Regions from separate parts of the Neobacillus sp. 19 genome, predicted to be linked through region 2. Evidence: riboswitches for the same ligand, from Rfam matches in the RefSeq annotation. Region 2 holds a riboswitch; each other region holds the start of a gene.
The links. Region 2 has a riboswitch for cyclic di-GMP ahead of ACO1D1_RS01955 (Ig-like domain-containing protein). Riboswitches for the same ligand answer to the same signal wherever they lie in the genome.
Positions count from the first base shown of each region.

Region 1: another riboswitch for cyclic di-GMP. It lies ahead of ACO1D1_RS17130 (DUF192 domain-containing protein); the one in region 2 lies ahead of ACO1D1_RS01955 (Ig-like domain-containing protein).
Region 3: another riboswitch for cyclic di-GMP. It lies ahead of ACO1D1_RS19920 (anti-repressor SinI family protein); the one in region 2 lies ahead of ACO1D1_RS01955 (Ig-like domain-containing protein).

Region 1 is NZ_JBMPZU010000056.1:22,245-33,010, reverse strand. Features, by position in the region: gene addB (helicase-exonuclease AddAB subunit AddB) at 1-982, shown strand, start outside; gene addA (helicase-exonuclease AddAB subunit AddA) at 975-4,754, shown strand; gene ACO1D1_RS17160 (spore germination protein) at 4,827-5,045, opposite strand; gene ACO1D1_RS17155 (spore germination protein GerPE) at 5,108-5,494, opposite strand; gene ACO1D1_RS17150 (spore gernimation protein GerPD) at 5,475-5,681, opposite strand; gene gerPC (spore germination protein GerPC) at 5,678-6,304, opposite strand; gene ACO1D1_RS17140 (spore germination protein GerPB) at 6,410-6,646, opposite strand; gene ACO1D1_RS17135 (spore germination protein) at 6,663-6,884, opposite strand; cyclic di-GMP riboswitch class I at 7,147-7,233, shown strand; gene ACO1D1_RS17130 (DUF192 domain-containing protein) at 7,368-7,700, shown strand; gene ACO1D1_RS17125 (Flp family type IVb pilin) at 7,717-7,905, shown strand; gene ACO1D1_RS17120 (A24 family peptidase) at 8,021-8,530, shown strand; gene ACO1D1_RS17115 (TadE/TadG family type IV pilus assembly protein) at 8,527-8,910, shown strand; gene ACO1D1_RS17110 (pilus assembly protein TadG-related protein) at 8,922-9,839, shown strand; gene cpaB (Flp pilus assembly protein CpaB) at 9,849-10,550, shown strand; gene ACO1D1_RS17100 (AAA family ATPase) at 10,571-10,766, shown strand, end outside.
Region 2 is NZ_JBMPZU010000010.1:87,815-98,580, forward strand. Features, by position in the region: gene ACO1D1_RS01940 (L,D-transpeptidase family protein) at 1-426, shown strand, start outside; gene ACO1D1_RS01945 (hypothetical protein) at 836-1,996, shown strand; gene ACO1D1_RS01950 (hypothetical protein) at 2,016-2,615, shown strand; gene ACO1D1_RS01955 (Ig-like domain-containing protein) at 2,679-7,976, opposite strand; cyclic di-GMP riboswitch class II at 8,007-8,091, opposite strand; gene ACO1D1_RS01960 (DUF4023 domain-containing protein) at 8,361-8,486, opposite strand; gene gdhA (NADP-specific glutamate dehydrogenase) at 8,640-10,022, opposite strand; gene ACO1D1_RS01970 (LysR family transcriptional regulator) at 10,190-10,766, shown strand, end outside.
Region 3 is NZ_JBMPZU010000059.1:41,411-52,176, reverse strand. Features, by position in the region: gene ACO1D1_RS19955 (Bax inhibitor-1/YccA family protein) at 1-175, opposite strand, end outside; gene mscL (large-conductance mechanosensitive channel protein MscL) at 226-618, opposite strand; gene ACO1D1_RS19945 (MDR family MFS transporter) at 1,139-2,410, opposite strand; gene ACO1D1_RS19940 (DNA topoisomerase III) at 2,601-4,790, shown strand; gene hutH (histidine ammonia-lyase) at 5,105-6,631, shown strand; gene ACO1D1_RS19930 (hypothetical protein) at 6,666-6,875, opposite strand; gene ACO1D1_RS19925 (carbohydrate kinase family protein) at 7,443-8,408, shown strand; cyclic di-GMP riboswitch class I at 8,680-8,771, shown strand; gene ACO1D1_RS19920 (anti-repressor SinI family protein) at 8,802-8,948, shown strand; gene ACO1D1_RS19915 (helix-turn-helix domain-containing protein) at 9,018-9,347, opposite strand; gene map (type I methionyl aminopeptidase) at 9,607-10,356, shown strand; gene ACO1D1_RS19905 (DUF1128 domain-containing protein) at 10,409-10,633, opposite strand.

The DNA.
Region 1 (10,766 bases), on a different contig from region 2:
TATTGTCAATGAACAAAATATGTCCTGGTCCGAGTTAACCCGTAAGCAATGTGAAGACCTTTCCAAAGAGGCGATCAAGACATTAGCACCAAGGCTGCAAAACGAAATTTTGCTCAGCTCGGAACGCCATCATTATATTACGCGGAAATTAGAACAAATTATTACCCGTGCATCGCTTGTTTTAAGTGAGCATGCGAAAGTGAGCGGATTTTCACCGATTGGCTTAGAATTAGGGTTTGGCCCTAATGGTGACCTGCCCCCATTAGCCTTTTCATTAAAGAATGGAAAAAGAATGGAATTAGCGGGGCGTATTGACAGGGTCGATCAAGCAAAAGCGGAAGATGACAGTGTCTTTTTGCGGGTAATTGATTATAAATCGAGTGAGAAGGATGTCAATTTAACTGAGGTCTATTATGGTCTTGCCCTGCAAATGCTGACCTATCTTGATATTGTCATTACTCATTCCAATGAATTAGTAGAGATGAAAGCGAGTCCAGCAGGTGTCCTTTATTTCCATGTTCACAATCCATTTATTAATGCAAAAAAAATGTTAACCATAGATGAAATCGAAAAAGAAATGATGAAAAAATTTAAAATGAATGGATTAATGCTTAGTGATCAAAGGGTCATCCAATTAATGGATCAAACGCTGGAATCCGGAGACTCTCAAATTGTAGCGGCAGGGATCAAGAAAGATGGAAACTTATCTAAAAAATCAAAGGTAGCAAGTTTAGAAGAATTTGATCGTTTACGCTATCATGTCCGCGAACTATACCAGAAAACAGGTAATGCCATTATTGAAGGACAAATCGATATCGCCCCATATAAGCTAAAGGACAAGACACCATGTACATTTTGCTCCTTTAAATCGGTATGCCAATTTGATGAATCGATTGAAAGTAATCGTTATCGGATGCTGACACCGCATTCGAAGGAAGATATTTTGGCGTTAATTAGAAAGGAGGCAGAGGAGAATGAGTAATTTCATGATCCCTTCGAAGCCAGAGGGTGTGACCTGGACAGATGATCAGTGGAAAGCAATAGTGGCAAGGAATAAAGATATCCTTGTAGCGGCAGCGGCCGGTTCAGGGAAAACTGCTGTCCTTGTGGAAAGAATCATCCAAAAAATTCTTTCCGTGGATGATCCGCTTAATGTTGATGAATTGTTGGTCGTGACGTTTACCAATGCTTCCGCAGCAGAAATGCGGCATCGAATTGGGGAAGCATTGGAAAAAGCAATTGATCTGGATCCGGGTTCAAGACATTTACGAAAGCAGCTCACCTTATTAAATAAGGCATCGATTTCAACTCTGCATTCCTTTTGTATGGAGGTCATCCGTAAGTATTATTATTTAATTGATATTGACCCGGGTTTTCGGATTGCCGATGAAACGGAGGCACAATTAATAAGAGATGAAGTAATGGATGAATTGTTTGAAGAAGAGTATGGAAAAAAGGATAATCAGGCCTTTTTTACTTTAGTCGATTCGTTCACGAGTGATCGAAGTGATGCTGGATTAATGGAAATTGTGCGCTCAATCTACGATTTTGCCCGTTCAAACCCCCAGCCGGAGCAGTATTTACAATCTATTGTTTCCATGTATGACGTGGCAGATGGAGACAATATAGAAAATCTCCCGTTTACAGAGGCACTTCTTTTCGATATTAAATTGCAATTAGAAGCGGCAAAGGAAATGATCAAGCGAGGGCTTGAAGTAACCAAACTGCCAAATGGCCCGGCGCCGAGAGCCGAAAACTTCTTAGATGATTTGCTAGTCATTGAAACACTTTTATCAGCGCAAAAAGATTCATGGGCGACACTACATCAAGCGATGCAAGCATGGTCATTTTCACGGGCAAAACAGGTTAAGGGAGACCACTATGATAAGGACCTGACTGATAAGGCCCAGAAGCTCCGGGAAAAGGCGAAGAAAAAAATCCAAGATGTAAAAGAAGAGCTCTTTTCCAGGAAACCGGAAAGCTTTTTACGTGATATGAGAGAGATGCTGCCACTTGTCGAAACACTTGCCTATCTGGTAAGAGAATTTTCAAACCGATTTGAAAAAATAAAAAAAGAAAAAAGTCTTGTTGATTATGCCGATTTAGAGCACTACTGTCTCGCAATATTGACAGAAGCCATTTCAGCTGAAGGTGAATTTCTCCCATCAGAAGCAGCACTTGCTTACCGCGGGCATTTTAAAGAAGTTTATTGTGATGAATATCAAGACACAAATATGGTTCAGGAAACGATCTTAAAACTTGTAACAAAAGATGGGGAAGCAAGTGGTAATTTATTCATGGTCGGCGATGTCAAGCAGTCGATTTACCGCTTTCGACTAGCAGAGCCAAATCTCTTCTTAAGTAAATATAACCGCTTTAGGGTGGATGGCATTGATTCTGGCTTAAGAATCGATTTGGCACGGAATTTCAGAAGTAGGAAAGAAGTACTTGATGCCACCAATTATTTATTCAAACAAATCATGGGGATCAAAGTTGGAGAAATAGAATATGATGAGGCGGCGGAATTGCGAAAGGGTGCACCATACCCAGCAGAAGATCCATATCCGGTAGAAGTGCTGCTAATTGATCAAAATGCGGAAGAGGCAGAAGCGGCCGGAGATAAAGAAGCGGAAGGCGAAATAGAAGCGGCTGAATTTGATGCAGCAGAGCTGGAACAATCGCAGCTTGAAGCAAGAGTCATAGCTGGAAAGATTAAAGAATTAGTTGCAGCAGGTGCACCTGTATATAATACAAAAACAAAATCGCAAAGCGCTATTATGTATCGGGATATCGTGATACTCCTCCGCTCGATGACCTGGGCACCGCAAATTATTGAAGAGTTTAAGCAACAAGGAATTCCGATTTATGCGAATTTATCCACTGGATATTTTGAAGCGACAGAGGTATCAATTATGATGTCACTGCTCAGGGTGATTGATAATCCATACCAGGATATCCCTTTAGCTTCGGTGTTACGGTCACCCATCGTCGGATTAAATGAAGAGGATTTATCTAAAATTCGCATTCACAGGAAGCATGGCTCGTTTTGGGAGGCCGTTTCTTCCTTTTGCTTGAGTAAAACAGCCGAAGATACAGAGCCTTTTTATGCTAAAGTCCGCAGTTTTTTTGATTGGTTAACAAGCTGGCGCTCGCTGGCAAGACAAGGAGCGCTTTCAGAATTAATCTGGCAGTTATACAGGGATACTGGGTTTTATGATTTTGTTGGCGGACTGCCTGGAGGCAAACAGCGTCAGGCTAACTTAAGAGCTTTATATGACAGGGCAAGGGCCTATGAACAGACCTCTTTCCGCGGGTTATTTCGCTTTTTGCGATTTATCGAGCGCATGATGGATCGAGGAGATGACCTCGGGGCCGCAAGAGCGCTGAGTGAGCAGGAGGATGTTGTCCGGATTATGACGATTCATAGCAGTAAAGGGCTTGAATTTCCAGTTGTATTTATGGCGGGGATGGCACGGAATTTTAATATGATGGATATCCGAAAGTCCTACATGCTAGATAAAGAATTTGGATTTGCGGCTAAATATGTAAATGCAGAGAAACGTATTTCCTATCCATCCCTCCCGCAAATTGCTTTTAAACGGAAAAAAAGAATGGAAATGCTAGCAGAGGAGATGCGTGTCTTATACGTGGCGATGACGAGGGCGAAAGAAAAGCTCTTTATGACAGCAGCTTTAAAGGATGCGGCGAAAGCAATCGACAAATGGAATGATGTTTCCTCACATACTGAATGGCTGTTAGAGGATTTTGAGCGGGCATCGGCCATGAGCTATATCGACTGGATTGGACCGGCATTGATCCGTCATCAAAACTGCGATGAATTAAGGAATACAAGTGAAAAAGGTAAACGTGTACCGGTGGAAATCACTGAGCATCCGTCTTCTTGGAAAATTAAAGTGAAAAGTGCAGAAGAAATTAAAAAACAGGAAACGAAACTTAACATGCAAGAGGATTATTTTCTGGAAAGAGTTCAAAAGTTTGAGCAAGTCCCGGCAGAATCTTCATTTGCTATGGAAATAAAGGACCGGCTGACATGGGAATATTCCTTCCCCGATGCCACAGTCCATCGTTCAAAGCAATCTGTTTCAGAAATTAAACGCTTCGCAGAAATGACGGATGAGCATAGCGGTACGGAATTAGTTCGAAGATTTAAAAAGTCAATTATAAAACGGCCAAAGTTTATGCAAGAAAAACAGTTGAGCCCTGCCGAACGGGGGACGGCGATGCATATGGTGATGCAGCATGTGGATTTGACAATCCCTGTTAGTGAAGAATCCATTCGGAGGCAATTAGATTGGATGGTTGACAATGAATTGTTAACTCCGGAGCAGTCCGCGGTTATTGACAGTGAATTAATAGTGCAATTTTTCAACTCAAATCTAGGCAGAAGATATTTTCATGCCAAAGCCATTCACAGGGAAATTCCATTCACTCTTTCATTGCCTGCTAGTGAGGTTTACCCAAACTGGAAAGAAGCAGATGAATTTGTATTTGTCCAAGGAATCATTGATTGTATTCTGGAGGATGATCATGGGCTTGTCCTGATTGACTATAAAACAGATGGAATAACAGGAAGGTATAGGGGAGGCTTTCATCAGGCCGCACCAATCCTTGAAGAAAGATACAGGGTGCAGATTAACTTATATACGAAGGCGATCGAACAAATCTGGAAAAGAGATGTCACAGAAAGATATTTATTTTTCTTTGATGGAGCGCACATTTTAAAAGTAGAATAAACATGAAAAAGGACATAAACCCATGGATGGTTTATGTAAATGACATAAACCCATGGATGGTTTATGTCATTTTTAATTATTCCCGGCTATCGGCTGGTCAATCACATTTGTATCAAGTACATTTGTACCACTGATTCCATTATTCGCGACGATTAAGCCACCGGTGTTAAATCCTCCAGAGCCGGCAAAGGTTTTCGTGCTGCTCTTTGGAGAGATATAAACAGTATCTCCGAATTGGACAATTCCTCCGCTCACATTCACGATTTGTACTGGACCAATAATCGCTGGCATTAAAACACACCTTTTCAGTATGAACTATCTAGTTATTTTACCTATACTAACATATGCATTAATTATATGTCCTGTTCATGGCCTTCGAGCAACAGCTGACGGATATGCTTAACTCTTACCTCCATCGAAACATTTCGAGTGTTTCCAACATGTAAAACCGACGAAGAAGAAACAGCCGTAACATCAATGTTATTAACTTTTATGATGGGATTAATATTGTGGCGTAAAAAAGATATTGATTCGGTAATAGGCGGCAATGGCAGAGGCTTTTTAAAAGTTCGATAGGAAGGAAAGTTACCTTCATCCCCGTAGAATATTTCTGCTTCCCTTTGAATAGCAAGGGCCCTGGAAAATCCATTAAGAATGCAGGAATCTCCAAGCTGAATAACGGAGCTGAAAGCCACTTGCTTTACTTCGATATGGTCTACGCTAGAGATTCGGGTTAGCATATCCAGGGGTCACATCGCGTTCTAACGGAACAAATGGCCCAATTATTAAGGATTCTGGTGGTGTGTCAAATGCAGATGTCAGCTGGATGGTTTCCGTATCTCCTATCATAAATAATGAGGAGCTTGCGACCGCCATGATTTTAATATTATCGACATGGAGGATGCGATTGTAAACTTCAAAGTTCATTCCGTCTTCATTCCTTTCACATTCTCAGGTAAGTTAGTTAAAAAGACGATAACACCACTTTGTATTTCCTGCTTTAGTGCTTCGATGATGATTTCTTCGATTGGAGGGGCTTTCGTATCCGGCTGAACCTTAGCGGCGTTCGTTTTAAGATGATAGTCGATCCGGTTAGGCAGCTGTTTGATAATATCTTCTTTAATGAAGGACAAATAGGATTCATTTGCTGGAATCGCCATGTTCCTTTGAGCATCATTCACAATTAGCGGTAAGTCCGTTTCTAAATAGTCATGGATCGCCTCTTCAATTTTCATTGATATTCGCATTTGTTCTTTTGGAGAAAATGGGGTTTTTAATGATTGATTTTGTACTGCAAAGTCTTCAATTCCGGATAAATCGTTAGGATTCAAGCCAATATTTAACGTTCCTTCAAGAGTCTCAACTTTCAATTGGTCAAATTTATATTCAATCCTCTCCACATTAATCGCGGGTTTCTCCCCTATTTGCGTTATATCAGCTCTTAATTTTTGAATTGTCTGTTCTAAAGCTTCAATTCTCTTCTCCTGCGCCTGAATAGACATCTGCAGCCATTGAAGATATTGGTAAAGATCCTGATACAAGTAAATCACCTCGCCAGCGAATCGCCTTTTTGAGCTTGTGTTCTAACTATATGCACAAACTCAGTTGGATTTGCTTCTTTTCCACAAGTTCATAAGGCTGACAAGGTTTTTCCATTACCTGACCGGAGCCTGTAATGGTACTGAAGGTGTCAGTATTTGTTCTGAAGGTGCCGGTATTTGTCCTTCTGGTTTAATTCCTGCTGGCGCCGGTTTTATGAAACCGCCAGTATTATATAGATGTGCTAGAGGCTTTATGATTCCGGCACTGCCAATTTGCAGGACAGAGGAATTGGTAATTCCACCAATTTTTATGAAATTAATCTGAATGGACTGCTGAATATAAAAATTCAATTTGACCACCCGTTCATTACATATTAAGGAAATTATTTTGGTCTATGACATCTGGGTCAGAAGTATTTGTTGAACTTAATCGGTTGTAAACATCAACCTGATCGCCTGTATTAAAGGAACCAGCTCCAGAAAATGTTTTGGCCGTAGCAAATGGCATAATTTTATAGACATCGCCAATATGAAAAACAGAGCTGTTTCCAAGTGTAATGACCTGTGCAACCCCAACAATTGCTGGCATGAGCACCACCCTTTGTTCATTTTCTCTTTTACATCATATGTATAGGCGGATATAATGTGATTTATTCGCCTAAATATACCCATTGACACTAGTGAGGATTACTTATTTACGGGTATTTTTCATATTTTTTAAGGGTTGAACATTAAAATAGTAATAAATACCTATGCTTTTCGACATAAAATGATAAATTAGTAGGATATTCGATAGGTTTAAAAAGTACTAATATGTGTGTAAGAGATCAGTCGGAAAAACAAACACTGATTCTCGATAAAGGCAAAACTGATGAAAATCAGTGACGCAAAGCTACAGGGGCTAAGGTGCTTTTGCACTACGCCAGCCAGTTACCGAAAGAAAAGGGTGTTTCATATTAGATATTTATGTATACATAGCTTTTTTATGTGTCTATAAATTTCTATGTCTATTAACCCCCCTTTCGGTAAAGGCGGGGTTATTTCTATTTTGGAGGTGAAATCATTGAAAGTCGTGAATCTGACAAACGGAGCGGAACTGGCAAACTATGTATCAACCGCGGATACCTTTTTTAAAAGGCTGAAGGGTCTGATGTTTTCGAAAAGTTTACCAGCAGGACACGGCTTATTAATCCAACCCTGCCAATCGATCCATACCTTCTTCATGAAATACTCCATCGATGTCCTATACTTAAGCAAAGATTTAGAAATTGTAGGCCTGGACGAAACGGTACAGCCTGCAAAGGTAGGAAAGATTCGAAAAAAAGCATATTCTGTGCTGGAACTGCCGGCAGGCACCATTCAGAAAACAGAAACGAAAATTGGAAACTATGTAACTATAAAATGAAAAGGGGTTTTTACAAATGATGAACAAAATGAAGGCTTTATTAACTGAAGAACAAGGACAAGGTATGACAGAGTATGGATTAGTGTTGGGTGTTATTGCTGTTGGAGTTGTTACCATCCTTGTCACCATGCGCGGACAGATTCAAGGATTGTTCCAAAAAGCAACTGACGCTTTAACTGAATCTACCAAAACTCCAACACCTTAATTTGGAAAACAGATTTATTCTATCCAGCCTTGCGTTTTGCTGCAAACGTAAGGCTGTTTTACTATCAAAAGGCAGATTGCGGACCATGACATCTTGTTAGAAAGGAGCGCACGAAGTGTGGAGTAATTATTTATTAATTATACTTTTAATCATCTGCGTTATTACGGATCTCAAGGAGCGGAAGATTTACAATGTGGTGTTATTTCCAAGTTTATTGCTGGCGTGGATCATCCATGCTGCGACGGGCGGGCTTTCCGGTTTGACAACGGCATTGCTTGGAACAGTTGTTGGTTTGGGCATTTTATTCATTCCCTATCTTCTTGGTGGTATGGGAGCGGGCGACGTTAAGCTGCTGGCTGTTATTGGCGGCATAAAAGGAATCGGGTTTGTGCTTTGGGCCTCTCTATATATGGCGTTAGCAGGCGGAATCATCGCTATTTTTGTCCTTCTTTTACGTAAAGGATTCCTGAAACGAACTCTTTACTATATCCATAGTTTAAAGCACGGTCTTCATGTTTCACTCATCGACAGCAAAGAGACAGGGAAGTCAACATTCCCATACGGTGTTGCGATTGCAGCTGGAGCACTGTACCAAATCTTTTTCCCAGGTGTTCTCCCGTTATGAGAAAAGATGAACGAGGCCAATCGCTGGTTGAAACAGCACTCATCTTACCAATCTTTTTATTGATTTTGGTGGGTATCCTTGATTTTGGCAGATTAACCTATTCCTATGCCCATTTACACATGGCTGCACAGGAAACAGTAAGGCTTGCCGGCTTAGGTGAAAAGGATGTGGATCTTACTGCCTTTGCCCAAAAATACGTTCATTTAGGGAACAAAACGGATTTAGTGGTCCTACCTTCACCGAAGGATTCCTTAAGGCACTCGGGAGATTATGTCAAGGTCACCCTGCGGTATCCCTTTCAATTTTTTACGCCATTTGTGTCAAAGCTGTTTCCCTCCCCGTTTATGATTGAAACGGATTCAACGATTCGCGTGGAATAGAAGGTGTTTGTATGCAGTATTTTTTAAAAAAAATAGTAAATGATGAGCAAGGAAATGCCCTGATTCTTGGTGCTGTCACAATGATGTTCATCTTGTTTATGGCTGGACTTGCAATAGATGGCAGCTTACTTTATATGAAAAAAAGTCAATTGCAAAAGGAAGCAAATGCCGCCGTCCTTTCAGGTGCACAAGAGTTGCCTAATACAGAGCAAAAAGTAACGGATACCGTTCAAACGGTATTAAATGCCCATAAGGACGCAGCATCATTGTCCAAGCTGGATATTACTTTAGGTCAGAAAGTGTCAGCGACATTAACGAAACCTGTAGATCTGTCCTTTGCCCGAGTTTTTGGTTTGGAACAGGTAAATGTCAAGGCCCATGCAGCGGCAGGCCTGGCTGCTGTTGGCAAATCGGTCGGTGCGGCTCCTTTGGGAATTGATGAAAGTATCCCGCTTGAATACTTGAAGGAGTATAAATTAAAGGTCGATTCATCAGATTCACTTACCGGTAATTTTGGAATATTAGCGCTCGGCGGACCAGGGGCGAAGACATACGAAGAAAATCTGCGTGTAGGCTATCAATCGGAAATAAAAATTAATGATGTGATTGATACCCAAACCGGTAATATAGCCGGTAAAACCAGGGATGTCGTCAATATGCGTGTCAATGGGTGTTCACAGCCTCCTGGTGATTATAGCCTGCGCGATTGTTCGAGGATTCTCTTGGTATTAGTCTATAAACCATATAATTATGGCGGCGGACAAATGAAACAAGTTCAAGTAACAGGGTTTGCTTATTTTTACATTACGAGTCCGATGAATACGAATGATACTTCCATTACTGGAGTTTTTATAAAAAGAGCAGGCTCGGGAGAATATGTCGAGGGAAGCAAGGATAGAGGAGCATACAGCATTCGATTAACGAAGTAGGTGATAATTGTGAAAGCGAAAATGGTTTTAATGCTATCACTTGTTATGGGGGCTATAACCACCATTTTGTTTTTTCAATATATGAAGCAGATGAATACAGAACCAGCTGCAGCAGTTGAAATGGTTGATGTAGTGGTGGCGAGGGAAAAAATTGATAAAAACGAAAAAATTAGTGCTCAGAAGCTGGAAATAGTGAAAATATCAGAAAAAGACATTCTTCCAGAAACAGTTAAAACAATATCTGAAGCTGAAGGTAAACTTGCGACAGCCATGATTGAAAGAGGCGAACCGATTTTCTCTCATCGGCTTGGCACGGAGAAAGAGGAAGGTGTGTATGTGTCGCGCAAAGTGAGGGAAGGCTTCACAGCCGTATCCGTTGGTGTAAACATTAACCAGTCAGTCTCCAATTTAATAGAGCCTGAAGATGAAGTAGACGTTGTTTTTACAAAAATAATCAAGGACGCTGCCAATCAAGATATAACCGAATCGGTGATGTTGCTTAAAAAAGCACGGGTATTAGCGGTAGGCAGGAAGATGCAGACACCGGAAAATACCAAGGAGCCCTATGCGGAATATAGCTCTGTCACGTTAGAATTAAAACCAGATGATGCTGTAAAGCTTGTGAATGCCTCTGAAGCAGGGAAGATTCATTTTATCTTAAATAAACGTCCACTAATGACGGAAGAAAATAAACCGAAGCAAAATGATTAAGTTATGGAAGGTGACCATTCATGACAAGCCATGAAAATACGCAGACTGCACAAGTTAATTTAGAACCGCAGCGGGGGAAATTAATAGCTGTTTGCAGTGCAAAAGGCGGTATTGGTCGCACTACACTAACCGTTAATTTAGCCGTTGCTCTAATGAAGAAAAATGTGACAGCGGCTATTTTGGATGGTGATTTTCAGTTTGGCGACGTTAACCTTG
Region 2 (10,766 bases):
GTACAAAAGGAAATTAAAGAAGCTACACATTTAACGATTGATATTGGTGCAAATGATCTGCTCCCTGTGATCCAAACGAATGCAGCACAAGCACCGGCAGCGATTGCCGAGGCAGCGAAAAACATAAACATAATTTTAGGCACCATTGATCAATTAAATCCAACAGTCAAGGTGTATGTGATGGGCTACTATAACCCATACCCATATATTCAAGACGCGGGGCAGAAAGTTCAATTAGACCAATTATTACAAGGATTTAACGCCCAGATTCAAGCACAGGCAGCTCAACATGGCGATACATTTGTCGCTACAGATACACTAATTGCAAGCAAGTTCCAAGAGTATCTTCCAAACCCGGCTAATATCCACTTAAGCTTAACAGGATATCAGGCAGTAGCTGGTGAGTTCTGGAAGGTCATGAAATAGGTGAATAAATAACTAGTTTCATAGTAAATAGAGACATCTAAAAAAGGGTGTCTCTCTTTTTTTGCAGTGCTGATTGAAGCGAATATTTATGAAACATTTGTAATATTTCAGAGGTGTAAACATTATTGTACACTTGTTTACATTTCGTATACTTCTTGTCTGCAGATGCGTTTACATGTTTACAAAAATGTGTACATCCCGTCACAACAGCATGTTTACGAACTTGTCATCGATGTATACATAAATGTAAACATTATGGTCAAAGTTTACAAAATGTTTACTGTTTTACACTTTCATATCTTTTCTATTTGGCTCATTGAACAATCTACTAATCTCCTATAGCCTTTAATAAAGGGACTTAATAATCTACTTTAAAAATAAATCTATTAAATGAAAAGGAATGATGTTTATGACTAAATCCAGAGTTGCCGCAATTGATGTAGGGAATGACTCTATTAAGGCCATTTTCGGAGAATTAGAGTATGAATTGAATATTCCTAACATTATCGCAAGAGACACCGAGGACCGACCGGTAATCGGGATTGAAGAACTCGATGATAAGAATCCATTGGATGGGATCCATGTTAAGGTACACTCCCCTGCCTTGAAAGAAAATAATGTGATTTACCGTGTCGGCAACTTAGCCACCAAAAGCAATAATGCCACTGAATTAGACCCTGGCAGCAGCAAATCCGAGGAAGACCAAACACTCATTATGCTTTTTACAACACTGGCATTGGATGCGGTTAAACAGGAAAGTTTCCCGCGCGCCAAAAATGTCATTGATGCCAGCTACACACTTGGAACCGGCCTCCCCCTTCGTGAGGTAAAGGAAGGCAAGGATGCGGGATATCGCTCGAAATTAGTCGGTTCTGTCCATCAAGTTGAATTTTTGGTGACGCCAAAATACCAGGGCTTGAAAGTAAATATTAAATTTAATGAAGTAAAGGTGTATCCTGAAGGTTTCGCCGCTTACATAAATTTGGTGATGGACAATAATCTAAAAATCATCAATAAGGATTTAATTGATAAGCGTATCTTAATTCAAGATATCGGCGGTTTATCAACTGATATTGCGGTTATTAAAAATCGCAATGTCGATGATGATAAGGCCCAAGGATTTAACCTCGGTGTCTCGGAATCGTTAGAGGCCATTCGCGAAGAAATTAGAACGAAGCACGGCGTGGAACTGGACAGCCGCCGCGATGTCGTTGAAATTATTACCAGAAAAAATGATCGCAACCACATCATGGTAAAAGGAAGCAGGACAAGCGTTCACGATATTACCGACCGTATTCTCTTAGATTTAGCGAAAAAACAATATCGATTACTACGCAATGTATGGCAGAGGAACTCGCAAACGGAAATTTGTTATTTTGTTGGCGGCGGTGCCCATGTCCTAAAGGATTATCTTAAAACAATCAATAACAATTTGGATGGCTATAATATCGAATTCTTTGAGGATGATAAGGAAAGTATTTGGATGATGGCCAATGCTTATTATAAACTCGTCACAGATTTTGTCAGACGAACGGAGAAACCAAAAGCGACTGCACCGGTTAAAAGTTAAATTAAGGTGATGTGTGAATATGAAGCCTGCAGCAAATGAAATTAAAAGAGGCCAAGCCCTATCCTTTCGCGTCCCATCAGATACTCCGGACCATATTATCAAACAGCTGCAAAAATTAAAAGAAACAGAACGGCGAAATTTCTCCAGTAAAATTGCCGAGTTTGTGCTGCAGGGGGTGAACCATTCTTTTTCCAGGGAGAAAGAATCGATCACCATTCCGCTTCCTCAAAATTTAACAAAAGCCCAGCGGGACTGGCTCAAGCATGAACACTCAGAGGCATTGTTAGGAAGTATTGTCTATCAACTGATTTCCGACCCTGTCCGTTCCACCGCATTACTGGCAGCAATGAACAGCAACTCGGTCGATATCGATGAGGCGTTATATCTCCAGGAGGATGTATTTCCCGCGGAACTGGCTGTATCCCTCGATGAGGAAATAGGCAGCCGGCAAGAGCCAGCTGAGACACTTAAAATCAATGTTGATGCCGAAGACGATCTCGACGGGTTTGATTGGGAAAGCGTGAGGCAGAAAGAAGAGCCCGCAGTGGAAGAAAATCAGGAAGAAGAACTGGATATCGACGACCTGCTGGGCGGATTTTTGGCGAAGATGAATAAATAAAATTTCTAATTGGTATTTAGTATAAAGGGCCGCACCTTATAAAAAGGTGCGGCCCTTAAATGTTTATTTTCTAATACTAAATGTTTGGGATTCCTTTATTATTTTGCCCCCATCAAGATCAATCGTGATGCATGCTTTATATTTCCCATCGTCTAATGTTTTTGTTCCTAAATTGAAGATATATTGATTATCTGTTGAATCATAGCGGAATAAGTTACCTTCCGTTGCTGATGAGGTAGAAATGACCTGAGCAACTTCCTCACTACCTTCATTGGAAATTTTCACAAGACTTATGGTTGACTTTGCATCCTTCACATACTGGGCACCATCAGCGATTTGGAACTTCACCGGAACTGTACTATTCTTCTTGAAAGTGCTTGAGCCGTCGGCTTTAACAGGCTGAAGCACACCGCTGAAGTTGTAAACATGGAAGGAATATTTGAAAGTACTTTTGTTCCCGGCTTTGTCCGTTGCTGTTACCGTAATAGACTGTACTCCGGCTTTTGATGTATCCAACCTTTCTGAAAATTGCAGGTTAGGGTTTTTATCCAGGTTATCTTCAACTATTGGAATGACATCGACAGCTTGCCCAACTAAGAAACGCTGCCCTTCAATTAAACCTTCTAAACCGCTGATCATTGGTGCTGTATTGTCAACAGTATAGATAATAGACCCAGATGCTGCATTTCCAGCCTCATCCATTGCGGTGACTGTTAATGTATGCTCACCTTCTTCAGTCATTAATTCATCAGCTTGAACCTCGTTTAAATGTTTTTCTGTAATCAAGTAGTACTTATCAAAGCCAGATAAGGCTTCGGTCAGGGCTTTGGTTGTATAGTGTTTCCCGGGTGTTAAATGGAACTCTATAACTGGATTGGTATTATCGACTGTGTACGTAATCGACTTGGATGTGCTGTTTCCGGCTTTATCCGTAGCAGTGACGTTCAACGTATAGGTTCCTTCGGTTGTCAGAAACGGATCGGCAGTAACTTCTAAACCATCGTTATTATCGGTGGCATTGTAATACGTACCAGGTAGTTTAGCTGTTTGATAATACCCTTCTGGTGTCAAATTGAACGTAATGGTTGGATCTGTGTTATCAACAGTGTAGGAAATTGTCTTACTAGTTGTATTGCCTGCCTTATCGGTTGCTGTGACAGTAAACTTGTGAGTTCCTTCTTCAAAAATCAAGTCACTGGCACTATCCGTTTCAGGGTTGTTGTCAATTACTTGGTAAAATGCACCAGTCAATGCCTTAAGATAAGCAGCATTGTAAAAACCGCCGTCTGCCAGCTTTGTTTCATCGAATTCGATTTTTGGAGCAGTGTTATCGACATAATATTGAACAGACTTTTGTGTTTCGTTTCCGGCCTTATCCCTTGCTTTTACTTCAGCCGTATATGTGCCATCAACTGTTCCCAATGGAGAAGCTTCTACATCAGCAAGGTTGGTATCAGTTGCTGAATAGTATATTCCAAGTTCAGCCAAGGCAGCTAAATTGTAATACTTGCCTTTCTTTAAAGAAATGGTTACTTCCGGCTTTGTATCGTCGATGGTGTAACTTGCTGAAGCACTGTTAAAGTTCTTTGCTTTGTCAGATGCACTGACAGTTACCTCGTGAAGCTTCTCAGTAAAACCAATTTCACTTGCTTTAATTGTCTCGTTATCGAGATTCGTATCTTCCACTTGGTAGTAAGGGTCATAGTTTTTAAAGTTGGCAGAAGTATAGAAACCTTCGTCTGTAAAATAGAACGAAATTTTTGGAACAGTGTTATCAACAATGTAATGAATTGTTTTTTCCGCCTTATTACCGGCTTTGTCGACAGCTGTTATAACAGCAGTGTGTTCCCCTTCTGTAGTATCTATTTCGCTTGCTTGGACACTTTCGGGAACTAAATTGGTATCTTTCACATCATAATACGTTCCGAGTTCGTCAAGAGCATCGGCGTTATAATATCCACCGTCAATCAAAGTTGAAGTAATCGTTGGAGCGGTGTTGTCGACAGTATAGTTTATGGTGGCTGTTCCGACGTTACCCGCAGCGTCGGTAGCTTTTATAGTTACTGTACTATTGGTTTCTGTTTCTCTGTTATACCCAAGGACGTCAGTCGTGTATGGATTTTTTTCATCAACTGTAAACGTTGGGTTGTCTGGTAAAGTTGATGTTTTGTAAAATCCATTTTCTGCTGGTAGGGTAATCAAAACCACTGGATCAGTATCGTCAACTGTGTACGTAATGGTTTCGGTTGTGCTATTTCCGGCTGCATCCCAAGCGGTTACCTTTAAGGTATGGGTTCCTTCAGATTGATCATAGTCATCCGCCTCAACCTTAACAACTTTATTGTTATCATCAGCAGTGTAATATTCTAAAGGAAGATTGGCTGATTGATAATACTCCTTATTAATCGAAAAGTTAATTGTTGGTGGAGTGTTATCAATCGTGTAAGACAATGATTCTGTTTCTGTATTGCCCGCTTTATCTGTAGCGGTAATGGTAAAAGTGTAGGTGCCATTTTCTTGTTTAAATGGACTTACATTAATCCTGTCAATATTTTCATCTTTTACACTGTAATAATCTTTTAAGTTTTCTAGATAGCTAGCTTGATAGAATCCTTCATTTGCGAGTTTGGTATCGTGGATAGTAATCACTGGTTTGACTGTGTCTACATGATAAGTAACAGTTTTGGTCGTTCCGTTGCCAGCCTTATCAGTTGCTTTTACTGAAGCAATATAGTGGCCATCGGTTCTGCCAAAGCCGGCAGGTTCTACACTGAACAGATTTTTATCTGTTGCTGTATAAAAATCATGAACGCTGTCAATTTCACTTTGGTTATAGAATTTTCCCTCGGCTAAATGGAGCGTAACCTCTGGATTGGTATCATCAATTGTATAATGTGCCGTGGCGCTGTTAGCGTTTTTGGCTAAATCAGCAGCACTGACAGTCAATTGATTTTCCCTTTCTGCGAAACTTACTTCATTAGCTGTAATTGTACTTTCATCAAGATTCTCGTCTTTGACTTCGTAATAAGGGTCAAACTTTTTGAAGTTCTCAGTTGTATAAAAGCCGCCATCGTTAAAGTTAAAAGTGATTGTTGGAACGGTGTTATCGACAGTATATTCGATTGTTTCGACCGACTTATTACCAGCTTTGTCAATTGCGGTAATAGTTGCAGAATGTTTACCTTCAGTTAGGACTAATTCATCTGCACTAATGTCTTTTTGGTCGATATTTATATCAGAAACTTCGTAGTATTGGCCAAGCTTTTCAATAGTTTCTTTATTATAGAAGCCCCCATTGACTATTTTAGTAGTAATCACTGGTTCGGTGTTGTCTACGGTGTAGGTGACAGAAGTACTGCCTTCATTACCGGCAATATCGGCAGCTTTGACTGTGACAGTATGTTCAGCATCGTCATCTTTGTTGTAGCCGGTGATATTTGTTGTGTAGTTATTTGTTTCTTTAACTGTAAAGGTTGGTTCATCCGGTAAATCCGAAGACTTATAAAAACCTCCGTTAGCAGGTAAACTAATCGATACTTCTGGATTAGTGTTGTCGACCGTGTATTTAATCGTCGCTTCCGTGCTATTACCGGCAGCATCCATGGCTGTTACAGTTAATTCATGTGTACCTTCAGATTTGTCATATGCAGAAGCCACAACGCTTACTACTTCGTTATTATCAGTAGTAGAGTAATAGTTTTCTGGTAGATTTTTAGAATTATAGAAACCCTTTGTTGTTAAATTAAACGAAATCGTTGGGGCTGAGTTATCGACCGTGTACGTTATGGTCTCTGTCTTTATATTTCCAGCTTTATCTCTAGCGGTTATTGTTAAAGTGTGTTCACCTTCTGTTAAATCAAATGGAGTAACATGATCTATATCTGTGTTTGCATCCGCAACGGTATAAAAATTGGTAAGGCCATTTAAATAGCTAGATTTGTAGAATCCGCCATTTGCAATTTTTTCAGAATCAATTGTGATAACAGGATCTATAGTATCAACATAATACTCAACTTCTTTTTCCGTAGCATTTCCAGCCATATCAACCGCTCTTACGGAAGCATTATAGTGGCCATCCGTTGTACCAAAGCCGGCGGGTTTTACCGCTGATATATTCTCGTCGGTTGCGGAGTAAAAATCCCCAACTGCGCTTAAGGCGGAAGCATTATAATATTTACCATTCTCTAAGTTAATGGTGACCTTTGGAGCGGTATCATCGATTGTGTAACTTGCTGTTGCGCTTGCGTGATTTTTTGCCTTATCAGAAGCACTAACCGTTACCGAGTGCGACCCTTCTGTAAAGACTGGTGTGGATGCGTTAATTGTGGAATTGTCTAAGTTGTCATCCTTTACATCATAGTAAGGGTCAAATGTTTTGAATGTTTTTGAAGTATAAAAGCCTTCATCATTAAATTTAAACGAAATCGTTGGTGCATCATTATCGATAACATAGTTAATCACTTTTTCGGAATAATTTCCGGCTTTATCTGTAGCTGTAATTTTTACTGTATGCGCTCCCGCAGTCAGATCAAGATCTGGAGCGGAGGATGATTGCGGGTTCATTTCTGTAATCGTGTAATAATTCTTTACATTATCCTTTAAAGAGTCAGCATTATAGACACCGTGATTAACTAATGTGGTAGCAATCTCAGGTGGTGTGTTATCAATATAATAAGTGACAGATGCTTGTCCAACATTTTTATATTTATCAGTGGCAGTAACGGTAACGGTGTGCATGCCGTCAGTTGTTTTATCCCATCCGGTTATGGTTGTTGTATAAGGACTCTGATCAACAACGGTAAATTCTGGATTGGCTGGTAACTGGCTGGATTGATAATATTTACCTTCGATTGGGTTGGTAATGTTGACAACAGGTTTAACGGTTTCTCCTAATACATTTACAGTTAACATATCAACAGTTTCATTTACAAGTGTATTTCCTGTGCCTGGTTTATTATCATCAATTTTTATTTGAATTGGTACTTTGTATGGTCCAGGTGGCACATTTGCTCCGACAAAAATTTGAGCACCCTCCACAATGGTAGAAAGAGTTTCCCCTGAATATGGAATATCCTTTGTCTCCTTCGGTTGAGCGGGATTTTCCGGGTAGCCTATATAGTATTTGGTGTCAACATGTATGGTCCCAGAAGTGTTTTTTTGATTTCCACCGGTATAAGCTAACTTTATTTTAAAATCCACTGTCCCTCCTGGCAGAACATTTATCGTCTTGTCAGGAGCGGCTTGAAACTCAGGTGATGAATCAACTAATTCAACTGCTGCAATTGCAGAAATTGTCGGGACCAATCCCGAAATCAAAAGTGCTAACAATATGACAAACGTCTTCTGTAATTTCTTCAACATTCTTTCTCCCCCTAGAAAAATAGAAATAATGACTAAGAGGGCCGGTTACACTACTAGCTCCATATAACCAAAGTGTCCAGTGATAAGGTTATACTTCAACGCTTCCCTTTATATAGAACAACATATCCACTCCAATTATCGACCCCCATATCTAGTAAAAAATCAAACGAATTAGGTAGTGCAAAAGTCATAAAAATAGTCCTATGCATTCTCATGTTATCCCGACATGAATGTTTAAGAAAGAGATTTCGTTCGACAAAAAACTGCGAAAAAAACAATATAAAGAACGAAAAAAATAATAGATGTGCCGTTTGCTAGCGGTGGTAAAAAACCACAATAAAACAAGCCATGATTCCATATCATGGCTTGTTTACTAAATCGAGTTTAATGCTTATGATTCGGCAATTTTTTGCCAGGGTGGTTGTCTCCCTGATGTTCCCGATTTTTCCTGTCCTTTTCTTGGTTTTCCTTCAGTTTTTCTACATATTCGTGGGTGCTTTTGTTGTCCATTTCGCAAAACCTCCTTGATAAGTGAAACCAATGTTAATGTAACCTGTGGGTTTAGAAAACATGCAGAAATAAAAAAATCTCCATAGAAGGAGATTTTTTAATAAATTCAACTTTAAGAATTGTCCAGCTCTAGCGCCCTAGCGCTTTTCAAATTTATATAACGCCTTGTGCGATCATGGCGTTAGCTACTTTTGTGAATCCGGCGATGTTGGCACCGACTACCAGGTTGCCAGGGAAGCCGTATTCTTCAGAAGCTTTTACGCTGTTTTGGTAAATATTAATCATGATTTGGTGGAGTTTGGCGTCCACTTCCTCAAATGTCCAAGACAAGCGTTGGCTGTTTTGAGCCATTTCTAGAGCTGAAACAGCTACACCGCCGGCATTTGCCGCTTTACCAGGGCCAAACAACACTTCGCTGTTAAGGAAAATATCGACAGCTGCTAAGGTTGAAGGCATGTTGGCACCTTCGCCAACCGCTTTTACGCCGTTGGATACAAGAATCTTTGCTGACGTTTCATCAATTTCATTTTGGGTTGCACAAGGTAAGGCGATGTCACACGGAATCGACCAAATCCCTGAGCATCCTTCGAAATATTGGGCTTGCGGGTGGTAATTAACATACTCGCTGATTCTTTTCCGCTCAACTTCTTTAATTTGTTTAACGGTCTCTAAATTAATGCCGTTATCATCATAGATATACCCGTTGGAATCACTGCAGGCCACAACCTTGGCGCCGAACTGGGTTGCTTTTTCCATCGCATAAATAGACACATTACCTGAACCGGATACAACGACCGTACTGCCGCAGAAGCTCAGTCCTTGGTCCTTTAACATTTCCTCAACAAAGTAAACTGTACCGTAACCGGTTGCCTCGGTGCGGGCTAAGCTGCCGCCGTAGCCTAGTCCTTTACCTGTTAATACCCCTGCTTCGAATCCGCCGCGGATTTTTTTATACTGGCCAAACATGAAGCCGATTTCTCTGGCACCAACACCGATATCCCCTGCCGGCACATCGACATCTGGACCAATATGACGGTAAAGCTCTGTCATAAAACTTTGGCAGAAGCGCATGATTTCGTTGTCTGATTTTCCCTTTGGATCGAAATCGGAGCCGCCTTTTCCGCCGCCAATTGGCTGACCAGTTAAAGAGTTTTTAAAAATCTGCTCAAATCCTAAAAATTTGATAATGCTGGCATTTACCGACGGATGGAAGCGCAAGCCGCCTTTATAAGGTCCGATGGCGCTGTTGAATTGCACGCGGAAGCCGCGGTTTACCTGCACCTTACCGGAATCATCCACCCAGGGAACACGGAAGGTGATAACTCTTTCTGGTTCAACGATTCTTTCAAGGATCCCCTGCTCGATATATGATGGGTGTTTCGCGAAAACGGGCACAAGTGAATCAAAAATTTCCTTCACTGCTTGATGAAATTCACTTTCAAACGCATTGCGGTTTTTCACCGTCTCGAACACAGTATTTACATAATCCCTTGCTGCCTTTGATCCTGATTGTTTTACATCTTCAATTGTTTGCATGGAATTCACTCCTTTTGAAAAATAAGCTAAATGAACAGTATATATAGACTGAATATTTCTTCACCTTAGTATTGTTTTATTTTATAATTGATAAATAATCTAAGCAATACGAAAAATAGATAAGATTGATGCCGGAAATAGATGAATAAAAAACGAGGTGGAAATGGGTGGAGTTAAGACAGATTCATTATTTTATTGAGGTTGCAAAAAGGGAGCATGTAACGGAGGCTGCCCATGCCCTGCATGTGGCCCAATCGGCAGTGAGCAGGCAGATTGTTAATTTGGAGGCGGAATTAGGGGTTGATTTGTTTATCCGCGAAGGCCGGAATGTCAAATTGACACCAATCGGCAGTTTGTTTTTAGAACAGATGCAGCAGGCGATGAAGCTGATTGATAATGCGAAACGGGAGGTGGAGGAATTTTTAGATCCTGAGAAGGGAACGATTCGGATTGGCTTCCCCAGCAGCCTGGCGGCATACACCTTGCCGACGGCCGTTTCAGCCTTCCGTGAGCGCTATCCTCATGTGAAATTTCAGCTCAATCAAGGTTCCTACCAATCCTTAATTGATGGTGTGATAAAGGGAGAATTTAACCTTGCCCTCCTTGGTCCGGTGCCGAAAAAGGAGAAGAAAATCCGTGGAAGAACATTATTTACTGAAAAAATCGTTGCCTTATTGCCTGCCACCCATCCCCTTGCTAAAAAGCGGGTAATAACATTAGCTGAATTACGGGAAGATTCCTTTG
Region 3 (10,766 bases), on a different contig from region 2:
TTCGTCTAAAAAAGACAGCAGCGAGAATCATCACAAATTCCAAAATTGCTAGCGGTAAAAATAAGCTTGGTGGTACATAAACTCCTGCCATTGTCCCTAAAAAGGCAATCGCAAGGGATAAAGCAAACGTACGTAAGACGGAGGGCATATATTCTGTTGATGTTTGTGAATACAATTTTCTTCACCTCTAAAATGTTTTCTTATTAAAAATATACGATGAAGTGGTCAAGATGTTTCATTTTTTCTTAAAATTTCTCTTTCTTCTTTTAACAAATCGCGAATTTCGGCTAATAGCTCTTCACTTCGGTCGATCTTGGCGGGCACAGGAGCGGCCTCTTCCTTCTTTTTGAAGCGGTTGATGAACTTTACAAAAAGGAAAATCGAAAAGGCGATAATAAAGAAATCAACCACTGTTTGAATAAATTGTCCATATTTTATATCGAAAAAAGCAAGTTTCGAAAAGGAGTCTTCTTTCCCCACTAATAATCCTACCACCGGCATAATGATATCCTCAACTAATGAGGAAACAATTTTTCCAAAAGCCCCGCCAATAACGACCCCGACGGCTAAATCGATAACATTGCCTTTCATGGCAAATTTTTTAAAATCAGTCCACATGAAAAATTTCCTCCAAAACCATTCTATTTTTAAATTAATATTATACCCTTTTGTGTACCAATCAGCCAGATTTGAATACTTAAAAAGGTATCAGGCTGAAAAGAGCAAAAAAAAACAGCAAAGATAATATATCCCTACTGTAGCTTGCTTCCATATACTTTTATATTAAAATAAATACCTGTGGAAAATAATACGAGAAATGTAATAATGCCAGATAATGATGTTGGAGCCATGAATTGCGATAATTCCATTGATTCCACCGCCCTTTTAATATAAAACGTTTACAAGTTAATTATAATATTAAAAGAGGTAAATGTGAACAATTTAGTACAAATTTTTGACGAATTTCTGAACTTTTGTTGATAATAAAAAAGCACCAGGATCAATTTTGAGAATAGTCCAGCTACAGCGCCCAGCGGCTAGTAGACTTCGCTCTTCTCCCTACGATAAGTCAAACACGGATGCGCTCCGCTCTCCGTGTTTCCTTTATCTCAGTCGAAGTGCTCCAGTCTATACGCCGCTAAACGGGAGCTTCCGCTTTGTTTTTTTCAAACACATGAAACATTGCCCAATATAATCCTGCACTGACCAGTGCCAAAACGAAGAGAACAAAGAACGTCCAACCATAGCCGATCCAAACCGTCATCGGTATAGAAAGTGGTGCAATCGTCCGCGCAAGGGTGAATCGTAAGCTGGCGGCAGCGAAATACTGCCCCCTCATATGCTCTGGTGCGAGCTTAGAAACAAAGCTTTGCTGCAGCCCTGCACCCATTAATTCGCCAAAGGTAAAAACGGCCATGGCGGCGATTAAGCCCCAAATCCAATGGGTTTGACTGAAGATAACGATGGAACCGGCGTAGACAACTGAAGAAAGGACAAACACGTTTCTTTCATAATATTTTCCCATCCACTTCGTAACAAAAACGGTCATTAGCGCAACAAGTAAGCCGTTTTCAGCGAGGACAATGCCAAATGCCTGCTCACCACTAACGGTAAATGACCAATTGCCAACGGAAAGGAGGGGTTGATTTTTGACAAAGTCCTTCATGTAAACGGGAATTAATAAGTCTAATTGCATAAAGGTCTGTCCGGCCAATACCCCTGCAATAATAAAGAGCAGGAACGTTTTATCCTTTACAATAAGCCCATAATCCCTTAGTTGATTTTGTAAAAAGTAATACCATTTTCCATCACTTGATAGGGGGGCCGATTGTTGGAAAATTACGGTCTCCCTCGTCCATTTCTTAAGAATAAAACCTAGTAAAATACAAACGGCTCCAGCAAAAAGCAGCAGCTGAAAACGATAGTGGACATAAAAAATGGCCCCCAATATTGGCCCTATAACAACTGCTATGTTAATAGATGTATAAAAAATGGCAAATACACTGCTGCGATGTTTTTCTTCGACGACATCGGTAACCATCGCTTGACTTGCAGGCCAGTAAAAAGAACCAAACACACCAGCAACGGCAAACGAGATAAAGCCTAACCAGGGTGATTGAAACCAGGGAGAACTTGCCAGTGCAAAGCATAAAAACGAAAGCCCTTGACCGATTGCGGAAAGAACCATCATTCGTTTTCTCCCAAATCGGTCAGCACAATAGCCGCCCATAAGGTTGGCAAAAACGGAAAAAACCTGTGAAAAGACTAATAATAAGCCGGCTTTATTTTTGCCGAATTCCTCGGCAAAATAAATCGTCAAAAACGGAAAAAACATCCAAAAGGTGATGTTCATCATCGCTTCGGCAAACAAGCGAACCTTTAAATTTGTATCCCAATCCCTAATCCTCATTATGTTTCCTCGTTTCGATAGTTTTGCTTCTACATCATACTATTCCGATGGAAGATTATACAAGAAAAATAGATAGGTAAAACGATGTATACCCATGTGACATGCCGGCATTGAAATTTTTGGAATTACTGAATCGATAAGCCTCTTATGATATATTTAACTAATGGAAACTCGAAAGGATGATTTATATATGGCAAAAAGTGTGGTAATTGCTGAAAAACCTTCTGTCGCACGTGATATTGCACGTGTGCTTAATTGTAATAAAAAAGGAAACGGCTATCTTGAAGGAAATAAATATATCGTTACGTGGGCACTAGGACATCTCGTCACGCTTGCTGACCCGGAAAGTTACGATGTCAAATTTAAAACATGGAATTTAGAAGATCTGCCAATGCTCCCTGAGCGTTTGAAATTGACCGTCATTAAGCAGACTGGAAAGCAGTTTAATGCCGTTAAGAGTCAACTGATAAGAAATGATGTGGTCGAAATAATCGTGGCTACAGACGCAGGAAGAGAGGGAGAATTAGTCGCACGTTGGATTATTGATAAAGCAAAAGTCAATAAACCGATTAAACGTCTATGGATCTCATCTGTTACCGATAAAGCAATAAAAGACGGCTTTGCAAACTTGAAGCCGGGTAAGGCGTATGACAATTTATATGCATCAGCTGTCGCCCGTTCGGAAGCTGACTGGTATATCGGTCTAAATGCAACTCGGGCATTAACAACTAGATTCAATGCACAGCTAAACTGCGGCCGGGTGCAAACCCCAACTGTTGCGATTATTGCCGGACGTGAAGACGAAATAAAAACCTTTAAAGCACAAACCTATTACGGTATCGAAGCGCAAACAACAGACCAATTAAAGCTGACATGGCAAGATGCAAAAGGCAACGGCCGCAGCTTTGATAAAGAGAAAATCGATGCGATTGTAAAAAAACTGGGCAGACAAAATGCGCTCGTAACGGAAATTGAGAAAAAGCCAAAGAAGTCTTTTTCACCTGGTCTTTATGACTTAACGGAACTGCAGCGCGATGCGAATAAAATCTTTGGTTATTCTGCAAAGGAAACGTTAAACATCATGCAAAAGCTGTATGAGCAACATAAAGTTTTAACCTATCCGCGAACAGATTCACGATTTATTTCGTCAGATATTGTTCCTACCTTACCAGAGCGTCTGAAGGCATGTGGAATAGGCGAATATCGCTTATTAACAAGCAAAGTGTTAAAAAAGCCAATCAAGGCTTCTAAATCCTTTGTTGATGATAGCAAGGTATCCGATCATCATGCGATTATTCCGACTGAAGGATACGTTAACTTTTCCGCTTTTACAGATAAAGAACGAAAAATTTATGATTTAGTTGTTAAACGCTTCCTGGCGGTATTATTCCCGGCATTTGAGTACGAGCAATTAACGCTCCGTGCGAAAATTGGTGAGGAAAACTTCGTTGCAAGAGGAAAAACCATTTTGTCGCTTGGTTGGAAGGAAGTTTACAATAATCGGCTTGATGAGGACGATGAAAATGATGATCTGAAAGAGCAGATTTTACCTCGGATCGATAAAGGTGATACATTAAACGTCAAACTAATTGCTCAAACATCAGGTCAAACAAAGCCGCCTGCTCATTTTAATGAAGCGACCTTACTGTCGGCAATGGAAAATCCAACAAAGTATATGGATACGAAAAACAAACAATTGGCCGAGACCTTAAAATCGACTGGCGGCCTTGGTACGGTAGCGACACGTGCGGATATCATTGATAAGCTATTCAATTCATTCTTAATTGAAAAGCGCGGCAAAGACATTCATATTACTTCTAAAGGTCGTCAATTGTTAGATTTAGTGCCTGAGGAACTTAAATCCCCGACTTTAACAGCCGAGTGGGAGCAGAAGCTTGATCAAATTGCCCATGGTAAGTTGAAAAAAGAAGTATTTATTAGTGAAATGAAAACCTACACAAAAGAAATTGTTACTGAAATTAAATCAAGTAATAAAAAGTATAAGCACGACAACATTTCTACAAAGAATTGTCCGGACTGTGGAAAGCCTATGCTTGAAGTGAATGGCAAAAAAGGAAAAATGCTTGTGTGCCAAGACCGGGAATGCGGTCATCGTAAAAATGTTTCTCGCACCACAAACGCACGCTGCCCGCAATGTCATAAAAAACTTGAGCTGCGTGGTGAAGGTGAAGGCCAAATCTTCGCATGTAAATGTGGATATCGTGAAAAACTATCTGCTTTCCAAGCGCGCCGTAAAAAAGAATCTGGTGGTAAAGTAGATAAACGGACTGTACAAAAGTATTTGAAAAACCAGCAAAAGGAAGAAGAACCTTTGAATAATGCATTAGCAGAAGCATTAAAAGGATTGAAGTTTGATTAACAGCATACTAAGGGGTTATTCATGAAGATGACATATCTTATTGAATAGCCCTCTTTTACGTTCCTTTTGTATATTATCCTGCTAAAGTGTTATCGTGTTAAAATTCAGAAAATTCAATTGACAAATAAGGTTTTTATCCCATACAATATTATCATTAGAATAGTTAATAGAATGGAATGATGACGAATGAGGCATCTCAAAAAATTAGATCAATATTCATTTGTTTTTATAAAAGAGGCTGGACTCCCAATCTAATGTGATTCGGAATCCAGCCTCTTTCTTTATTATACTAAAGTGGTAGAGGAGAGAGAAATGTGATAACACTTACAGGCAATAGTTTAACATTGGAACAGATGAAAGATATTTTATTCCGCAAGCAAAAGGTCAGTGCATCCGAGACTAGTATGGCGGCTGTCCAAAAAAGCCGTGAAGCTGTTGAAAGAATTGTTTCGGAATCGAGAGTAGTTTATGGGATTACAACTGGGTTTGGAAAATTTAGTGATGTGCTGATTGAAAAAGACAATGTCCAGGATTTGCAGCTCAATTTAATTCGTTCCCATGCTTGCGGAATCGGTGATCCATTTCCTGAGGTTGTGGCAAAAGCAATGGTCCTCCTTCGTGCGAACGCACTATTAAAGGGATACTCAGGAATCAGACCACTTGTCATTGAAAGACTTTTGGAATTAGTAAATAAAGATATTACTCCCGTCATTCCGCAGCAAGGGTCCCTTGGCGCAAGCGGAGACTTGGCTCCACTATCGCATCTTGCGTTAGTGCTGATTGGTGAAGGGGAGGTATTTTACAAAGGCAACAAAATGGAATCACTTGAGGCGCTTCAACAAGAAGGAATCCTCCCGGTCACATTAGAAGCGAAAGAAGGTCTGGCCCTAATTAACGGAACACAGGCGATGACAGCAATTGGTGTTGTCGGTTACTTGGAAGCCGAGCAGCTGGCACATGAAAGTGAATTGATTGCGTCGATGACAATTGAAGGACTGAACGGGATCATTGATGCCTTTGCAGAAGAAGTCCATGTGGCAAGGGGCTATCAACAGCAGATTGATACAGCAGCAAGAATCCGTATGTATTTAAGTGATAGTCTACTAACCACACAGCAGGGAGAATTAAGGGTTCAAGATGCTTATTCGCTCCGTTGTATCCCGCAAGTTCATGGTGCTTCTTGGCAGGCACTTGATTATGTGAAAGAAAAACTAGAAATTGAAATGAATGCGGCAACAGACAACCCGCTAATTTTTGATGATGGTGAAAAAGTCATCTCAGGTGGAAACTTCCATGGCCAGCCAATTGCTTTTGCAATGGACTTCATGAAAATTGCCGTTGCAGAATTGGCCAATATTTCCGAGCGGCGTATTGAACGATTAGTGAATCCGCAGCTAAATGACCTGCCGCCATTCTTAAGTCCTGAACCGGGCTTACAATCTGGGGCAATGATTATGCAATATGCGGCGGCTGCACTAGTATCTGAAAATAAAACACTTGCCCATCCTGCCAGCGTGGACTCCATTCCATCATCAGCCAATCAAGAGGATCACGTGAGCATGGGAACAATCGCGTCCAGACATGCGTATCAAATCATCCAAAATGTAAGGAGAGTCCTTGCTATTGAGCTTATTTGTGCAATGCAGGCTGTAGAAATTCGCGGGGTAGATAAAATGGCAAGTCATACAAAAATGTTCTTTGAAAAAGGGCGCGAACAAGTACCTTCCATTAAAAAGGACCGCATTTTCTCAAAGGATATTGAAAAAGCCGCAGAGTGGTTAAAGACCATTGAATTTTCACAATTTATCGGGAATTTAAGTATTGAAAAAGGTCAGTACTAAAAGCTAAAAGGCGTGAGAAATTCACGCCTTTTGATTATTCCATCTGTTCCGGCAGCAAGCGGGCAGTATCTCCACGCCCTTCGTCTTCCTCAATCCTATTTTTAAAGGCTTCCCTGGTAACTAGAAATTCCTCATCCCCAATCGCTTCTTTGCTGTGCTTTTCAGTTAGACTGTTTTCAGGGAAATTTCCGGGATGACCTTTCTTTTTATGTTCAAAATGTTCTCCGCGTGCCAAATTCAACACTCCTTTCGTCTTCGGATGTAGCATTCCCAAATAGACAAAAAAAAATAACTGATCAAAAAAAGCTGGAGATGAAGTGAACAACAATTTCACTTATCACCAGCCTTTGGCCGATAGGAAAGTATAACTTCCTATCAGGCATAAGTGCAACTACGCCTCTGTCTTCGCCAATCGGCGAATTTTCTTTATTTGTCGGGTTTGCATATTCGATCGAGAAAAAAGCCAGCAAATACAATAAACGCGATAGGAATTGAAAAGTTTAACACATGTATAACAGTCATAATAGTTTACACCACCATTATTAGAATATTAATAATATTAAGTATATTTAAATGTTATTAATATTATATGCTAAATGTCACAATTTAGACAAATTTAATCCTCATAATAATTTTATTAGGACAAAACTTGTTCTCATGCTTGTTTTAGGGGATTTTTTTGCACTCGAACAATCTTTCCAATATTGTCCACAAGGATTTTAAGGATTAGTATCGTAATAATTATATAGTAGGGAATATTATTGCAATTCTGCCTTGAATCAAAAATGTTTCCAAAGGAGTTGTACTGACAATGAATAGACAGGAAACAAAAAAAGTTGATATTCTCTGTATCGGCGGTGCAAATGTAGATTGGAAAATACAAGCCCTTAAACCCTTAGCCCACGGTACATCAAACCCGGCCTTAAGTATGAAGTCAAGAGGCGGGGTAGCTAGAAATATTGCAGAAAATGCGGGGCGGATTGGATTAAATACGGCTTTATTAGCCTATGTTGGAGCAGATTCTGAAGGAGAATGGCTCCTGCAAAAAACTAAAAACTTTGTTGATGTAAGTCCCACAGAAATAATTCAAGGAAAACCAACGGGAACCTATACAGCGGTACTTGATGATGATGGTGAGATGGCAATCGCCCTTGCAGATATGACAATTTATAATGAAGTGCAAAAATGTTTTTTTGAGACCAATATGCACTATATTAAAAGTGCAAAAATGATTTTAATAGATATGAATTTTCCCGCAGAGGTAATTGCACAAGTTATAAATAGCTGTAAAAAAACAGACATACCAGTTTGTATCGCAACAGTATCTGCACCTAAAACAGCGAAATTACCTGCCTCTTTAGATGGGGTTACATGGTTAATTGCCAATCAAAAAGAGGCTGAAGCCCTGTCGAAAATTAAGATTACCTCTGAGGGGGATTTCTACCGTGCAGCCGAATTGATCTTGAAAAAGGGTGTAGAGAAGGTAGTCATCACAAGACAAGAGAAAGGTTTAATTTATTTCACAAGAAATGGAGAAGCCGGAGCCATTGTACCGCCAAGTATTCCGGTTGTGGAAGTAACTGGAGCAGGCGATTCACTTATTGCAGGAATTTTATTTGGTTATTTAAAAGGCCTAAGTACTGAAGATGCCTGTAAAATTGGCATCACCTGTTCAATGATTACTCTCCAGACATGCGAAACAGTAAATCCCGAATTGAACCAACAGTTACTGCAGAAGGGATTTCAAAAATATTTCAGTAAGGGAGTAAGTTGTTAACGATTCTCCTTTACAAATTTTTATTGAATGAGAGGGGATTCTCTAAATTCCCCTCTCTTTTCTTTTTCGGAATGAAGAAAAGGGAAAGGTATTTGTAGAATATTGGGATATTTTGGGTGAAAAAGTAGTTCGAAACTTAATAAAAATGACAAATTATAACACCCTGTTATAAAAGGACTAGATATAATGAACATATCATTTAGGTTTAAGTAAATTGACCTAGCAGAAGATAGTAGAAAATGGTATTCGGTAATGCTTAAGTTGGACTGAAAACAGAAAAAGGCAAACCTTTTGAAAAACAGGGACGCAAAGCCGAGGATCTAAGGTGAGTGCCATACTTGCTATGATGGCCGGGCTACCTGGAATACGAAATGTATTTTAGGAGTGAGATGAATGTTCATTACGAATAGTGAAGTGAATGTGATCGACCAGGAATGGGTGGCACTGATATTAGAAGCAAAGAAACTTGGAATATCAATTGAAGATGTACGGGAATTTCTTAATCAAGATTCGCTAGGAGAGCCTTCAGGTACATATTAAATGAAAAAAGCATTCTACAAAAAGTGACATTTTTTGTAGAATGCTTTTCTTCTTTAGACAAAGTTCTGATTAATCATTATTATTTTGATTTATTCTCCACTTATTAAATTCTAGGAAATCACGAAATTGGTCCTTGGAAACACCTGAGCTCATAGCTTCTTTGACAAGATTCATCCATTCACTATCCAGTGTATCTTTGTCGATTTGCTCATGGATTAAATGTTCAACTGGAAGATTTAATACAGCAGCAATTTTTTCAAGAAATTGGATGGAAGGATTTTTTTGCAAATTTCTTTCAAGGGAACTTAAATAAGATTTTGCCACTCCGGCTTGTTCTGCAAGTTCGGATAAGGACATCTTCTTTTCTAATCGAAATTTCTTAACACGGTCACCAATCATTGGCTTTCACTCACCTATTTTTAATATTAATATATTTATTCTACCAAAAAGAATGGAAAAGTACCATATTAAGAACAAGTGATTATTACAATATCATGAACATCTCGAAAAGACGTTTCAAAGTAGCAACAAATTTTGAAAAAATGAGCGGTTAGAGGTAATATAAAAAGTGTTGCCATCAGAGTCAAAAGGTATATATATGTGAACCAAATTGTTCAATATACATAAAATTAACCATAAAGGAAGGGGATTATTCTTCATGATTGTCCTTAAATCTCAACGTGAAATTGAAGCAATGAAAAAGGCCGGAGATATTCTTGCAGCGTGCCATAAAGAAATTGCAAAACTAATACAACCAGGAATTACAACTTGGGAAATCGAGGAGTTTGTGGCCGAATTTCTCACTAAAAATGGAGCAACACCGGAACAAAAAGGCTACAAAGGTTATGAATATGCAACATGTGCAAGCATTAATGACGAAGTGTGTCATGGCTTTCCAAGAAAAGAACCATTAAAAGAGGGCGATATTGTCACGATTGATATGGTTGTTAATTATAATGGGGCTTTAGCCGATTCCGCATGGTCTTACGCAGTTGGCAAGGTTTCTGAGGAGACGGATCATTTATTAAAAGTAACAAAGGAAGCCTTATACAAGGGGATTGAACAGGCGGTTTCGGGCAATCGAATTGGAGATATTGGCCATGCCATTCAAGCCTTTGTTGAAAGCGAAGGTCTTTCTGTAGTCCGGGACTTTATTGGCCACGGGATTGGTGCGGTGATTCACGAGAAACCCGACGTTCCCCATTATGGACTGCCTGGGAAAGGGGCAAGAATTAAAGAAGGCATGGTATTTACGATTGAACCGATGGTGAATATCGGCAGATACCAAACAAAGATGGATGGCAATGGCTGGACGGCAAGGACATTCGACGGTAAATATTCAGCACAATATGAGCATACAATTGCCATTACAAAGGATGGCCCGATTATTTTAACCGAACAGAATTAAACCATAAAGAACCCCCGTTGTTTATGACAATAACGGGGGTCTCTTTATGGTTTTATTTCTTTCTCAAACTCCCTAGTTCCTCTACCAGCGCCTGCATTTCATTCGGGCTAAACGAATTCTTTTTAAGGACCATTTCATAAATTTCCTTTAATTCTTCATACATTTCTTCGTCAAAGTGTGAAGGCTTAATGGCCCCAAGATTTAGCACCTTTAATTTTTCCTTTATTTGTTCAATCATATATTCGACATTTTCAACAGATTTTTCCGATAAGTTCATTTCGGGCACCCTTTCCGAATTAATATTCTCATCTTTTCATGTAAAAAAGTATCTGTCAATATAAACTTATCCCTGAGTTTAGTTTAACCAAAGATAGGGAAATAAAAGGTAGTATAGTGGGACTTGCATCAGA